One region of the Ensifer sp. SSB1 genome, then DNA from elsewhere that is predicted to be linked to it. Evidence: riboswitches for the same ligand, from Rfam matches in the RefSeq annotation. Region 1 holds a riboswitch; the other holds the start of a gene.
The links. A riboswitch is a leader RNA that binds a small molecule or an ion and turns the genes downstream of it on or off. The one in region 1 is predicted to bind cobalamin.
Positions count from the first base shown of each region.

Region 2: linked by a shared signal. The riboswitch ahead of nrdH (glutaredoxin-like protein NrdH) and the one ahead of bluB (5,6-dimethylbenzimidazole synthase) in region 1 are both predicted to bind cobalamin.

Region 1 covers NZ_JAEPRP010000075.1:6,159-13,529, forward strand. The annotation lists gene I8N66_RS19030 (GGDEF domain-containing protein) at 1-1,444, shown strand, start outside; gene I8N66_RS19035 (LacI family DNA-binding transcriptional regulator) at 1,419-2,438, opposite strand; gene I8N66_RS19040 (phytanoyl-CoA dioxygenase family protein) at 2,543-3,736, shown strand; gene I8N66_RS19045 (SDR family oxidoreductase) at 3,825-4,637, shown strand; cobalamin riboswitch at 4,666-4,876, shown strand; gene bluB (5,6-dimethylbenzimidazole synthase) at 4,921-5,616, shown strand; gene I8N66_RS19055 (DUF2865 domain-containing protein) at 5,733-6,833, opposite strand; gene I8N66_RS19060 (acyl-homoserine-lactone synthase) at 6,961-7,371, opposite strand, start outside.
Region 2 covers NZ_JAEPRP010000077.1:16,864-24,234, reverse strand. The annotation lists gene nrdE (class 1b ribonucleoside-diphosphate reductase subunit alpha) at 1-998, opposite strand, end outside; gene nrdI (class Ib ribonucleoside-diphosphate reductase assembly flavoprotein NrdI) at 968-1,384, opposite strand; gene nrdH (glutaredoxin-like protein NrdH) at 1,397-1,618, opposite strand; cobalamin riboswitch at 2,005-2,230, opposite strand; gene I8N66_RS19470 (hypothetical protein) at 2,502-2,879, opposite strand; gene I8N66_RS19465 (LysR substrate-binding domain-containing protein) at 2,943-3,848, shown strand; gene I8N66_RS19460 (metallophosphoesterase) at 4,072-4,914, shown strand; gene I8N66_RS19455 (ABC transporter ATP-binding protein) at 4,911-6,077, shown strand; gene I8N66_RS19450 (sugar ABC transporter permease) at 6,070-6,984, shown strand; gene I8N66_RS19445 (carbohydrate ABC transporter permease) at 6,981-7,371, shown strand, end outside.

The DNA.
Region 1 (7,371 bases):
TCTCGATCGGTCCGTCGCCGAGGCGGACCGCTTCGGCCTGTCGGCCGAGCGCCGCCTGGTGGCAAACGAGCTGCGCCACCAGATGGATGCGGTCGTTCAATTTCAGGCGCAGATCTCCTTCTGGGACAAGACCTATCAGGAGCTCGCCAATGGGCATGTCAGCGACATCTTTGCAGCGGATGAGCTGATGGGCTGGCTGTGGGAGGACTACGGATTCTCCTGGCTGATCGTGACGGACGTCGATCACAAGGTTTCGACGGTGTTGAAGGATGGTGTGGTCGTGCCGGGCGACACGGCCCGTGTGCCGCTTGACGAGGTCGATGATCTGCTCGACGAAGCCAAGCGCCGCTACGACAACTCGCTCAGAAACAACCATGGTTCCTATGTGCTTGATGTCGTCACCCCGGATCCGCAATCGCTGATGCCGGCCGTGCCCGGAATTCATGCGGTGGACCTGCGCGAGATCGACGGGCGCATGAGCGTGGCGGTCGTTCAGGCGGTCATCCCGGAAACGCTGGTGATCCCGGCCGAGCGCCGGGCACCGATGCTCATGGTCTCGGTCAGGCCAGTGACGGCCAAGATGACCCGCGAAATCGCCGCGCGCCTGGGTATCCGCGGGTTGGCCTTCGTGCCGCTGACCGAGCGGCCGGAGGGTAGCGTCTATGCCTCGATCGGGCGCTGTTCGGACGCCTCCTGTCTGGTGGCGGCGTGGATGCCGAAGTCGCCGGGTGGCTTTGTGCGCGCCGAACTGCTGCCGAGCGTCATCGCCATGGCGATCGTCGCGGCGCTGCTGATGGCGTTCGTCGCCTTCCGCTTCTCGACACTCTTTGCCGCCTTGCAGCAGAGCGAGGCGCTCAACCGCCATCTCGCCAAGCACGATCGCCTGACGGGTCTGCTCAACCGCAGCGGTTTCGACGATATGCTGGCGGCAGCGCTGCTGCGGGCAAAGACGCATCCGTTCACGCTGGTCTATGCCGATCTCGACGAGTTCAAGGCGGTCAACGACCGCCACGGCCACGCGGCCGGCGACGCCGTTCTGGTCGCCATGGCCGAGCGCTTTCGCAACCGAGCCGGACCCAAGGGGACAGTCGCGCGGCTTGGCGGCGATGAGTTCGCCATCATCCTCGGCGATTGCAGCGAGACGGAAGCCTGTGGTCTTGCGGCTGGCCTTGTCGCCGATGCGCAGACGCCGGTCGCGTTCAACGGCCAGTTGCTCGTCGTCGGTGGCAGCGCCGGCATCGCTTTCGCGCCACGACATGGCCTGACGGCGCGCGCCCTGCTGCTGGCTGCGGATGAGGCGCTCTATCTTGCCAAACGGCGCGGCCGCAACCGCGTCGAGACCGCTGACGATGCGGTGTTGCCGGGCGAAGCCTCCGGCGAGGAGCCACCCGCCGGACCGGGCGGCTCGGGCGATTTTCCTACTCCGGTACGTTATAGGGCGTGATGACCACGACGGCTGAAAGCTGAGGGCCGACGGCGGTGGACGGAGCGCGGCCATGGAGCATGATCGTGCGGAAGGCCGTGCGGGCGTCGGTCTTCAGATCATGGTGAAGGACGAAGTGAATGCGCCGCGCGCGCAGCAGCGCCAGATTGTCCTCGTCCAGATCATGGGCAATGTAGAGCGCACAGTGGCGGCCGAGACGATCGAAGGCTGCGAGTACCGAGCGATTGCCGCCGCCGATCGAATAGGCGGCATTGATGTCCTGGTTGGCGGCAAGCGCCGCGTCGGCCAGCGCGCCCGTCTCGCTGTCGCGACCATGCCCTTCGCTGATCTCGACGATCCGGATTGTCGGATAATGTTCGCGCAGCACCCGGCGAAAGCCGATCTCGCGCTCCTCCTCACCGCGGAAACGGCCGCTGGATAGCGTCACGAGAACGGTGGCTTCGGCACCGGCAAAGCGCTCGCCGATCAGATAGGCGGCGGTTTCTCCGGCCGCCCTGTTGTCGGCGCCGGCATAAGCGGTCCGCTGGGAATGGGGCAGATCTGTCACCAGCGTCACGACGGGAATGCCGCTGGTTTCGAAGCGTGCGACGGCCGCGACGATCTCGGGCACATCCGGTGCCTTCAAGACGAGCCCATCGGTTCCTCGCAGGCGGATGCGATCGAGCAGTTGCACGATGTCGTGTGGGCGCATGGTCTCGGCGAAGTGAAAACGGCAGCGAAAGCTTGTCGGTGCCAATGTCATCGCTTCGCTTTCGAAGGCCCGCCGCACCGCATCGGTGAAGCGCTCGGGCGCCTCCATGACGATATCGATCGCGAACTTGCGGCCCTGAATGTCGAGTCCGGCCTGCTGCTTTTCCAGTTCCTCGATGGCAGCGCGAACACGGGCGCTCGTCTGGCGGCGGACGCCCGGGCGCTCGTTGAGCACGCGATCGACCGTCGCGGTGCTGAGGCCGGCCTGAAAGGCGATGTCCTTGACCAGAAACGGATGGGCCATCGCCATGGATCTCCTGATGGATTTTTGATGGATTCTTGCCCTATATCATGTTTTGCCGCCGCCTATAGTCGTGTTCATCAAGGTGTTCCAGAGGAGGAAACGGGATGAAGACCGACAACAGTGCGCGGCAGCGGATCGAGCGTGTGTGGCTCACCGAAGAGACCTGCGGTATCGAGGCATTCCGGGCGGAAGTGGAGCGCCGAACCAATCTGGCGGACTATCCCCATGCCTCGGGCTGCGACAAGAACGTGCTGAGCTACAACAGCGCCGATCTCGTCGCCGCCTGCGGCAATTCCGAGACGCGGCGTGCGGTGCTTGCCGAGATCTGCGAGGCGCTGGCGACCGGCCCGGGCGTGGCGGTCTTCAAGCGCGCCTTTGCCGATACCGCCGCGGTCGATGTCGCGAGCACCGTCTTCGACGAGATCATCGAGGAGCAGCATCGCAGCAACAGCGGCGGCGGCGATCACTTTGCCAAGCCCGGCGCCAACGATCGCATCTGGAACTCGCTGGAGAAGCACTGCCTCAAGGCACCGGAGAATTTTGCCGCCTATTACGGCAATACCATCATCGCACTCGTCAGCGAAGCCTGGCTCGGGCCGAACTACCAGATGACGGCGCAGGTGAACCGCGTCAATCCGGGTGGTGCTGCGCAGTCGGCGCACCGGGACTATCATCTCGGCTTCCAGACCTCCGCGGTGATCGAGCAGTACCCGGCGCACGTGCACAAGCTCTCGCCGGTGCTGACGCTGCAGGGCGCGGTTGCCCATTGCGACATGCCGCTCGAGAGCGGACCGACGCTGTTCCTGCCCTATAGCCAGACCTATGTGCCGGGCTACCTGGCGCTCAACCGGCCGGAGTTCCGCGCCTATTTCGACGAGCATCACGTGCAGCTCCCGCTCGAAAAGGGCGATGTCGTCTTCTTCAATCCGGCGCTCTTCCATGCAGCCGGCAACAACCGCTCCGCCGATATCCGTCGCGTGGCGAACCTGCTGCAGGTGTCCTCCGCCTTTGGCCGGGCGATGGAGACCGTCGATCGGCTGACGATGAGCGCAACGCTCTACCCGGCGCTGAAGGCGTTGCTGGCCAACGGCCAGCTGACCGAAGCGGAAGCGGCCAACGCGATCGCATCCTGTGCAGAAGGCTACTCCTTCCCGACCAATCTCGACCGTGATCCGCCGCTCGGCGGGCTGGCGCCGAAGACCCAGGCACAGCTGATGCGCGAGGCGCTGGCCGCGGGAACGAGTTCGCAGGATTTTCACGCGGCGCTCGACGCGCAGGCGAAGCGCAAGCTGAGCTGATGGTTCAACTACCCATTCGAAAGGCTCCCGGTGCGTTTCGCCCGGGAGCCGTCGCTGTTTGACACGATCATCTTCGAGGAGCAATTCGATGAGTGGACAATTGGAAGGCAAGATCGCCGTCGTCACCGGTGGCACGCAAGGGTTGGGCGCAACGATTGCCGGCCTCTTCGCCGAGCGTGGTGCTGCCGGCATCGTCATCTGCGGACGCAATGCGGCCAAGGGGCGGGCGAAGGCTGAGGAGATCGGCAAGGACAGCGGCGCGAAGGTGGTCTATGTCGAAGCCGATCTCGAAAAGGTGGAGGACGCCCGTAAGGTCGTTGCCGCTTGTGATGCGGAGTTCGGCCGGGTCGATGCGCTGGTCAATGCCGCCGCGATCACTGACCGCGGCACGATCCTCGATACGACGCCCGAACTTTTCGACCGGATGTTCGCGATCAACGTGCGAGCGCCGTTCTTCCTGATGCAGGAGACGGTGAAGGTGATGCGACGCGAGCGAACCGAAGGCACGATCGTCAATATCGGCTCCATGTCGGCGATGGCCGGGCAGCCCTTCATCGCCGCCTATTGCTCGTCGAAAGGGGCGCTGGAGACGTTGACCAAGAATACGGCCTATGCGCTCCTGCGAAACCGCATTCGGGTCAACGGCCTGAATATCGGCTGGATGGCTTCCGAAGGCGAGGACCGGATCCAGCGCGAGTTTCACGGTGCATCGGTGGACTGGCTCGAAAAGGCGGCTGCCAGCCAGCCGTTCGGCCGGCTCGTCGACCCGGCAGAGGTGGCACGTGCCTGCGCCTATCTGTCTTCGGCTGAATCGGGGCTAATGACCGGATCGGTGATCTGCTTCGATCAATCGGTCTGGGGCGGCTATGACGGTTCGCCGCATCCGGTGGCGCCGCTATAGGCGGCGCTTGTCTTTCGGTTGCCGCTATGCGCTTATGGCGGCGTCAGGTGCCCGCGCGAGCGGGAGAATCGGGAATCCGGCGTCATTCCGGAACGTGCCCAACGCTGTGACGGGGACGGTCGCCTCTAAGTGCCTTGAATTGATTCAAGGATTTGCCACTGGATCTTCAATCGGTCTGGGAAGGTGAGGCGGCCGGTTGAACCGGAGTCAGAAGACCGGCCTGGCAAGATAGACCGAACCCCGCGCGGACGGCGGGAGGTTGCGCATTGTTGGGGATCGAACGATGCTAACTGAACCGAAGGGCGGCCTTGCGGCTGCCGGTGCCTTCGCGCGCAATGAGCGGGAGGCCGTCTACCGCGCCATCGAAACACGCCGCGACGTGCGCGACGAATTTCTCGCAGAACCTCTTCCCGACGATCTGGTGAAACGCCTGCTTACGGCTGCGCATAGCGCGCCGTCTGTCGGCTTCATGCAGCCCTGGAACTTCGTGCTGGTGCGAGCGGAAGAAACGCGTGAGCGCGTCTGGCAGGCCTTTCGCCGCGCCAACGACGAGGCCGCCTTGATGTTCGAGGCGGAACAGCAGACGAAGTACCGTTCGCTGAAACTCGAGGGCATTCGCAAGGCGCCGCTCAGCATCTGCGTCACCTGTGACCGCACGCGCGGCGGCGCCGTCGTCCTCGGCCGTACCCATAATCCGCAGATGGATGTCTATTCCACGGTTTGCGCCGTGCAGAACCTGTGGCTTGCCGCGCGCGCCGAAGGTGTCGGTGTCGGCTGGGTCAGCATCTTCCACGAGGCGGAGATCAAGGCGATCCTCGGCATCCCTGGTCATGTCGAGATCGTCGCCTGGCTCTGCCTCGGCTATGTCGATCGCCTCTACCAACAGCCGGAGCTGGCGGTGAAGGGATGGCGGCAGCGTCTGCCGCTGGAAGAACTCGTGTTCGAGGAAGGCTGGGGGAACTGCAGCGAGCGTTCCTGAAACCCGTTGCGCCAAAGTGCGCAGCGGTATTGCGACAGCGATGCGAAATATCGAGAACTTGAAGCGCAACGAGCGAAACTGAAGATCGCGGCGCGCTTTGAGATGGCGCGCCGGGATCAGTTCTGGACCGGTTGATAGGCCGGTCCCTTCGGGTGCTTCAGGTCGATCGAGGTTTCCTGTTGCGGCAGGAAGGTCGGGCCGACGACGCGCACCTTGCTCTTCGACGGATCGTAGGGCCGCTCCTCAGGCGGTGCCTTGGCGGTCATGGTCTCCGCCGGCTTCTTGGTTTCGATCACGACGATGGACGACTGGTCGTCACCGATCCTGGTGCCGGTCGTCTTCGGTGAGGTTGCGGCGGTCTGTGGTATCTGGCAGCCGCACATGCCGGGCTTGCTGACACCGCGCGTGCGATAGGCGAAGGCATTCGGCATTTCGGTATAGGGCCGGCCGGTCACGGCCGAGACCATCTGGTCGCTCTCTTCCGTGTTGATATCATGGAAGTAGAGTTCGGTTTCGGCACCCGGGCAGCGCGCCCGGCAGGCCTGTTCGTCCCGCGGGAAATCGGCCGGCGTCGCGTCCGAGGAGATCGGGAAAAAGGCGCCGTCGCAGGTGCGCACGCACATGGTCCGCAGCGTGCCGCTGTAGTAGCGTTCCTGCGGGGCATAGCCGTCTTCGCCAAGCATCGGGCCGTAGGCGTCGTCCGGCGGCAGATCGGCAATGATGTTGCGGTGCGATTCGGGCTCTTCGGGGTCGACGCTCGCGAACTCTTCGCGGTCGCCGTAGCAGCCATTGATCTCCAGCGCGGCAAGGATGCGGCGACGGCTGTCCTGGCTGCCTCCGGCAACAATCTGCTCGCGCTCCGACTTCAGCATGCGCAGATTGTCTTCCATCTCGGCAATGAGACCGTCGAGTTCGCCACAGATATCCGGGTTGCCGCCATCGAAGGTGACGACGTTGCCGTCACCACAGGCCGCACGACGGCGGTCGTTCTTCGCCCTGCGCAGTTCGATGTTCTGGCGGGAGATCGCACTCGCATAGTCACGGGCGTCGGCATTGCTGGAGACGATGTCAGGCAGCTGCGCAAGACGCGTGTTCAGCCGGTCGCACACGGTCGATGCCAGCGAAGGATCGGCACCGACCAGGGCAAACGGCACAAGCACCGCAGCGAGGTGTTTCAAGCGCGGGAACACGGGCGAAGTCTCTTCCTGCAACCGCATGACGCCGGTCTTCTGATATGGGCGGCTGCCAGCGGCAATTCCTGTTTCACCTCCATCATAGAGCTTGTCGGCGATCGTGCAACGACAAGCGGCGGTTTGCGTTAACGGGCCCGGCAGAGCGAAGAGATCAAGCGGCGCGGGCGGTTTCCAGCGACATCGGACGTTCGAGAACAGTGCCTTCGATGGCGGCTACCGCTTTCATACGCTGGAGCAGGCTCTCATTCACTTCCCAGGCGACGGCAACGGCAAAGACCGAGCCGATGCGGTGCGGTTCGGCAATGCGCTCGCCGGGGCATCCCATGCGGCGGAACATGCGCTCCAGGAACACGTCGGTAACGGTGACGATATGGGTGATGCCGGAGGCAAGGCCGAGTTCACCGACGCCGCACATCAATTCGGCCGCTGCAACGGTGACCTGATTCGAGGCGCGGTCCTGCGAAATCTCCGGCTCGATGCAGAAGCGGCTCGATTCCCATACCGAGGCGCTGCGGATTTCCGGGTTGTCGCCGAGCAGGATCGGGAAGGTGTCGTCCAGCAT
Region 2 (7,371 bases), on a different contig from region 1:
TTTTCCGTCACCGAGATCTCGGTGAGCGGCACATCGTAGACCTGCTCCACGTCATAGGGCGAGAACAGGTACATGTCCTCGTTGTTGCGGGCGAGCTCGAAGGTGATGTCCGGGATGACGACGCCGAGCGACAGCGTCTTGATGCGGATCTTCTCGTCGGCGTTTTCGCGCTTGGTATCGAGGAAGCGCATGATGTCGGGGTGGTGGGCATGGAGATAGACAGCACCTGCGCCCTGACGCGCGCCAAGCTGGTTGGCGTAGGAGAACGAGTCCTCCAGAAGCTTCATGACCGGGATGACGCCGGAGGACTGGTTCTCGATCTGCTTGATCGGCGCGCCCATCTCACGGATGTTGGTGAGCGACAGCGCCACGCCGCCGCCGCGCTTGGAAAGCTGCAGCGCCGAATTGATCGCGCGGCCGATGCTCTCCATGTTGTCCTCGATCCTGAGCAAAAAGCAGGAGACGAGTTCGCCGCGGCTCTTCTTGCCGGCATTGAGGAAGGTCGGTGTTGCCGGCTGGAAGCGGCCGGAAATGATCTCGTCGACTAGGTCGCGGGCAAGCTCTTCATCGCCGCGCGCCAGCGTCATAGCCACCATGCAGACGCGGTCCTCGTAGCGCTCCAGGTAACGCTTTCCGTCGAAGGTCTTCAGCGTATAGGACGTGTAGTATTTGAACGCGCCAAGGAACGTCGGGAAGCGGAACTTCTTCGAATAGGCGTGGTCGTAGAGATCGCGCACGAAGTTGAAGGAATACTGGTCGAGAACCTCTTGCTCGTAGTAGCCCTCGGTCACCAGATAATCGAGCTTCTCGCGAAGGTTATGGAAGAACACGGTGTTCTGGTTGACGTGCTGGAGGAAGTATTGCTTCGCCGCCTGCCGGTCCTTGTCGAGCTGGATCCGCCCCTCTTCGTCATAGAGGTTCAGCATCGCGTTGAGCGCATGGTAGTCCAGCGCCGGTTCCGTCGCCTTCAGGGGGCGTTCGAGTGTTGAGACGTCCAAAATCTTTTCATCCCGTTTTTGACATTGGCGACGTCCTCATCGGTTCCGAGCAGTTCGAACCGGTAGAGGTAGGGCACCTGGCACTTGGCCGAGATCACGTCGCCGGCGATCCCGTAGGTCGCGCCGAAATTGCTGTTGCCCGCTGCGATCACGCCGCGGATGTGGGAGCGGTTGCCCGCGTCGTTCAGGAAGCGGATCACCTGTTTCGGCACGGCACCCCGGCCGTCGTCGCCGCAATAGGTCGGCACGACGAGCACATAGGGCTCCGAAATCGTAAGTGCGCCCTTACTTTCCTTGAGCGGTATACGGGCTGCGCGAAGGCCGAGTTTCTCGACGAAGCGATGGGTGTTTTCCGAGCGGCTGGAAAAATAGACGATCAGCCCCATCGCTTCTCTCCCTCAGGAAAGCGCGCTGATCATGTCCGGGCGGAACCCCGCCCAATGCCGCTCGCCGGCGACGACCACTGGAACCTGCCGGTAACCGAGACCCTGCACGAGCGCGAATGCATCGGAATCCTCGGAGATATCGACGATGCGATAATCGATGCCCTGGCGGTCGAGCGCGCGGGTGGTGGCGGTGCATTGGACGCAGGCGGGTTTGCTGTAGACGGTGATCGACATGGGTTCCTCGTGAGGTCTCGCAAATGGGCGCAAAAAGTCGTCGGGTCGCGCGAACGCGAACCGCAGGCTTGGCGATAGGGCACAAAACATCGTTCCCCGGTCGCCTCGACCGGAGTTGACGCCGGTAAGCTGGCCCCAGGTCGGTTACACAACCGGGCCGGCTCGTTCTTGTCGGGCGCTCAGGAATTCCGCGGGTGCGGGCTTTCAGGGCGCGGCCTTTCGATCAGGCGCGCAACAATGCGCACCCGTCCGCAGAAGGTGGATCTGAACTGGAAGAAACTGACATGACTTCACCCCGAAGCTTTCGACAGGCTGCCGGGGAGATGTCGAGACGATCGGGCAGGCTCATCCTGCCACGCACTCAACCCCTCCGGACACCCCGCCCGCGGACGTTTGTTGCTCGAGGCAGGTCTCCTGGCTTACGGGTCAAAGCTTCCATCCCGACCTTCCCGAGGCCTTATGCCTCAGTGGTCCAATTCCGGACAGTCGCTCTCCGTCTACAGTTGCGGGGGCAGCTGCGGCATAGCCGGGCGGAAACCCGCCGGCGCACCGTATTCCCGTCTTAGCTCCCAATCCTTGCGAATCGGAAGAACCTCGAACACTACATATAGTAGTAGATCGCATGTCCGCGTCAATAGGTGTGAGGTGCCTCCGGCCCGGGTGGGGAGGTGATTTCTTTCGCCATGTGGATAACAGGGCGTAAACGAAGGGGCGCTGCAAAGCCCGTTGGCGGGACGCTCTCGGCTTCGATGCCGCGCGCTCGCGCCTTTGTCCGTCATTTGCGGAGGGTACGATATTCCAGGAAGCGCCGGAGCGAATTTCTGCTCATTCGATCCGGCGGCTGGCAGGTGGCAGATTGCGACAGCTGAGAATTGTTACCGCTTCAGTCGCAGAGCGACATGCTGACGTCTTTGTTCTCTCCGGGCTGGGCGCGAGGCGAAGCCCGCGCCACGCGCGGCATGTCAACGCAGTCCCGCGTCGGTGAGGGCTGCGGCTTTTGTGCGTTGTCGTCCTTCGGCCAGTGCCACGGATCGGCAACGTCGCCGACGCGCGCCCGAATGTTCTCGTGGTCCCGCGTCAGGCCGATATCCCTCAGCTGGAACTCGCTGAAGGTATCGATGGCGATGGTTGGGCTGAGCACGTTCCCGGCCCGCTTCAGGACATGAAGGATCGTTGATCGCAGCGCGCTAAGCATTGCTATCCTCTTTGTTTTTGCTGTTGTGTTCGCGAAAAAAGTGAGGAATTTTGCCGCTTCGCGCAAAGCGATTTCTCGCATGCTGGCATAAAGAATGCTTATCTCAACGCAATGAGCAAGATTCCTCCCATGAGTGCGGTGCGCGCGTTCGAAGCGGCTGCCCGGCACCTGAGTTTCACCCGCGCCGCCGACGAACTCGGCATGACCCAGGCGGCGGTCAGCTACCAGATCCGGCTGCTGGAGGAGCGCATAGGCACGCCGCTCTTCGTCCGGCTTCCGCGCGAGGTGCGGTTGACGGCGGCCGGGCGGCAGCTGGCGCCGAAGGTGACGGAGGCGATCGACCTTCTCGGGGCGGCCTTTTCGGAAATCACCGACAAGACCGAACATCACCTGCATATCTCCATATTGCCGACCGTCGTGTCGAGCTGGCTCGGCTCCAGGCTCGCCTCCTTCCAGACGGCCCATCCGAACATCAGCATTCGGGTGCACATGTCGACGGAGCTGATCGACTTCAAGCGTGATGCAATCGATCTTGTCGTGCGTAGCGGCAATGGCGACTGGCCCGGCAACGACGTGTTTCCGCTTTTCCCGATCGATTACATGCCGGTCTGCACCCCTTCTTTCCGGGAAAAGCACCAGCTCAGGCATCCCTCCGACGTGCTGCGCGTGCGGCGCTTCGGCAATGCCAGCTGGTGGCGGCGATGGATGATCGAGACGGGGGTGGAGCCGCCGGCAAGCAACGGTACCGAGCTGATCTTCGACGTCCAGGCGATGGATGTCACCACGACACTCAACGACCATGGCATCGCCATTGCCGTTTCGACCTTTCTGATGGACGAACTTAGGAGCGGCCGACTGATCAGGCCGTTCGACCATGTGGTTCGCGACGGCCGTGCCTACTGGCTGGTCTATCCGCAAAGCAGTCGGCGGCAGAAGAAGATTCAGGCGTTTCGCGACTGGATCATCGCCGAGGCGGATGCGTCGAATGCGCTTCTTTCGTCCGTGATGGGAGAGCAGGGGCCTGTTTCGGTCTAAACCCCCGTGACGATTTCCCTTGCAGGTTGTTTCGCTGCAACCACTCTCGGTTGGCGCTCTCGGGCGAAGGTGAAACTTTCATGGAAAAACTGAAAATCAGCTGAGAACGGCTGTTACCAAACTGACATGGCAGCTCCCTAAAGACTGCGGCCAACCGCAGCCGGAGGGGAGATGACAACTCTCCGAAGCGCTTGCCTTGAAGCCATCGTCGGAGGCCGTTTCCATGAAGATCGTCCAGATCAGCGACACCCACCTCAGCCCGGCGAAGAGCCATTTCAACGACAATTGGGAGCCACTTCGCGCCTGGATCGAGGCGGTGGCACCTGATCTCGTCATTCACACCGGTGATGTGACCATCGACGGCGCCGACCACGAAGACGACATCACCTTTTCGCTCAACCTGATCGGTCAGCTGTCGATGCCGGTCGCGATCGTTCCCGGCAATCACGATGTCGGCCATCTGCCGGGCTCGCACCAGCCTGTGGATTCCGTCCGGCTTGCCCGCTGGCGCCGTCTCGCCGGTCCGGACTATTGGGGCCGCGACCATGGCGGCTGGCGGCTGCTCGGCCTCAACAGCCTGCTGATTGGCTTCGAGGACGAGGAAGAAGAGAGGCAATTTGCCTGGCTGGAGGAGCAGCTGCTTGGTCGCGACGGCCGCCGGGTGGCGATCTTCGCCCACAAGCCGCTCTTCGTCGACGACCCGGCCGAGGGCGACACCGGCTACTGGGGCATCCGTCCCCGCCAGCGCCAGCGGCTCTTTGATCTTTTCGCCGGAGCCGAGGTGGCGTTGCATGCAAGCGGTCACCTGCACTGGGCCTGGACCGGCAAACATGCCGGGACGTCGCTCGTCTGGGCGCCGCCGACCTCCTTCATCATCGACACGCTGGAACGGCCGATGCCGGGTGAGCGGCTGGTCGGTGCCGTCGTGCACGAACTCACCGATGCCGGCGTGACCAGCGAAATCGTCGCGGTGCCGGGTCTGACGAGCCACGTGCTCGACCCGATCGTCGAGGACGTCTATCCGCTCGCCGCCAAGAAGAAGGTTCGCGTGGAGGCGGCGCAATGAGCGTGCTTTCGCTGGATGGCATCACCAAGTCCTATGGCGGCAACGCCATCCTGAAGGGCGTCAGCCTGGAGGCGGAAGCCGGCGAGTTCATTGCGCTCGTCGGCCCTTCCGGCTGCGGCAAGAGCACGCTTCTGCGCATCGTCGCCGGCCTTGATCACGGCGATGCCGGCGAGATCGTCATCGGTGGCCGCAGTGTCGCGCGCAGGGCGGCGGCCGACCGCAACGTTGCGATGGTGTTCCAGTCCTACGCGCTTTATCCGCACCTGACGGCAGGTCAAAACATCGCCGTGCCGCTCGCCATGCGGCGCCTGACGGCGATGCAGCGCCTGCCGGTCATCGGAAATTTCCTGCCGGGGCAGAAGCAGATCCGCAGCGATATCCAGCGCCAGGTCAAGGAGATGGCTGGGGCGCTGAAGATCGACCATCTGCTCGACCGCAAGCCCGGGCAGATGTCCGGCGGCCAGCGCCAGCGCGTGGCGCTCGCCCGCGCCATGGTGCGCCGTCCGGCCGTCTTCCTGATGGACGAGCCGCTCTCCAATCTCGACGCGAACCTGCGCGTCCATGCCCGCGGCGAGATCGTCGATCTGCATCGTCGTGCCGGTGTGCCGACACTCTACGTCACCCACGACCAATCCGAAGCGTTGTCGATGGCCGACCGGGTCGCCGTCATGATCGGCGGCAATCTCTTGCAGCTGGCGAGCCCGAAGGAGATCTACGACAACCCCTCCCATATCGAGGTCGCGCGCTTCCTCGGCCAGCCGAAGATCAACGTCCTGGAGACCCGCACGGATACAGCGAGCATCGTGCGTTTCGGCGATCTGGTGCTCCTGGCAGGCCGCGGACAGGCGCCGGATGCGCCGGTGAAGTTTGCAATCCGTCCGGAATTTGTCCGCTTCCATGCGGCAAGCGCCGGCCGCTTGACTGCGCGGGTCGAGCGCATGGAGTTTCTCGGCTCCGAAGTCATCGTCCACGCCCGTCTCGATGCGATCGGCGAGGTGGTCACCGCCAAGTCAGCACCCGCCGAAGCCGCGGCACTCGCGATCGGTCAGCCCGTCGATGTCGCGTTCATGCCGGAACGGGCGATGCTGTTTGACGGCGAGGGCACCCGGGTGGCAGCCGAGCCGGTCGCCATCGCCGCGACGCTGGAGAAGGTCCATGGCTAGTGTCGCAACCTTCGAAACGGCGATCGCCGCGCCTGAGATGCGGGAAGGCCGCATCGCCTGGCTGCTGGCGCTGCCGGCCATCACGCTGCTCTTTCTCTTCATCCTGCTGCCGACCGCAGCCGTGATCGTGCTCGGGTTCACCGATTTCGAGCTCGGCTACAGCAACTGGCGCTTCGTCGGCTTCGAGAACTATGCCGAGCTTCTCGGCGACCGCACCTTCCGTCGCTCGCTCTGGAACACCGCCGTCTACACCGCGATCGTCACGCCGGTTTCGATCGTGCTGGCGCTGGCAATCGCCATGCTGATCGAGGCGGAAACCAAGGGCAGGGCCTTCTTCCGCACCGTCTACTTCCTGCCGGTCGCCTCGCTGCTCGTCGCCATGGCGACCGTGTGGCAGTTCCTGTTCCACCCGACCATCGGCCCGATCAATACCTTCCTCGCGCTCTTCGGTATTGCCGGTCCCAACTGGCTCGGCGCTTCCGGCACGGTGCTCTACGGCCTTTCGATCATCGGCATCTGGCAGTCGGTCGGCTTCAACATGGTGCTGTTCCTCGCCGGTCTCACCGCCATCCCGCGCGAGCTTTATGCCGCCGCCGAAGTCGACGGCGCCAGGTCCTGGTTCGATCGTTTCCGGCTGGTGACCTGGCCGATGCTCGGGCCGACGACGCTGTTCGTCGCCACCATCAGCATCATCAATTCGGTGAAGGTGTTCGAGACGGTGAAGACGCTGACCGAGGGTGGCCCGAACAAGGCGTCGGAAGTGCTGCTCTTCACCATCTACCAGGAAGGCTTCGTCTATCTGCGCGTCGGCTACGCCTCGGCCATGACCGTCGTCTTCCTCGCCATCCTCGTCGTCCTGATGTTCCTGCAGTACCGCGTGCTTGACCGGAAGGTGCACTACGCATGACCAGCAACGCCTTCTCCGTCGCACGCATCGCCCGTCTGACGGTGCTGTCGCTCGGCGCCCTCATCTTCCTCGCGCCTTACATCTTCATGCTCTCGACCGCCGGCAAGGCGCAGAGCGAGATCTTCTCCTCGTCGCTGTCGCTGATCCCGCAGCAATGGTCATATATCGAGAATTTCTCCAAGGCGCTGTCGCGCGTCTCGATGTCGAAGCTGCTCTTCAATGGCGTGATCGTCTGCGCACTGATCTTCGTCATCCAGATCGTCGTCGCCATCCCTTGCGCCTATGCCATGGCGAAGCTGAAGTTCCGCGCCGCCCGCACCATGATGGTGCTGGTCATGCTCGGCCTGCTCGTGCCGATCCATGCGACTGCGCTGCCGATCTATGTGG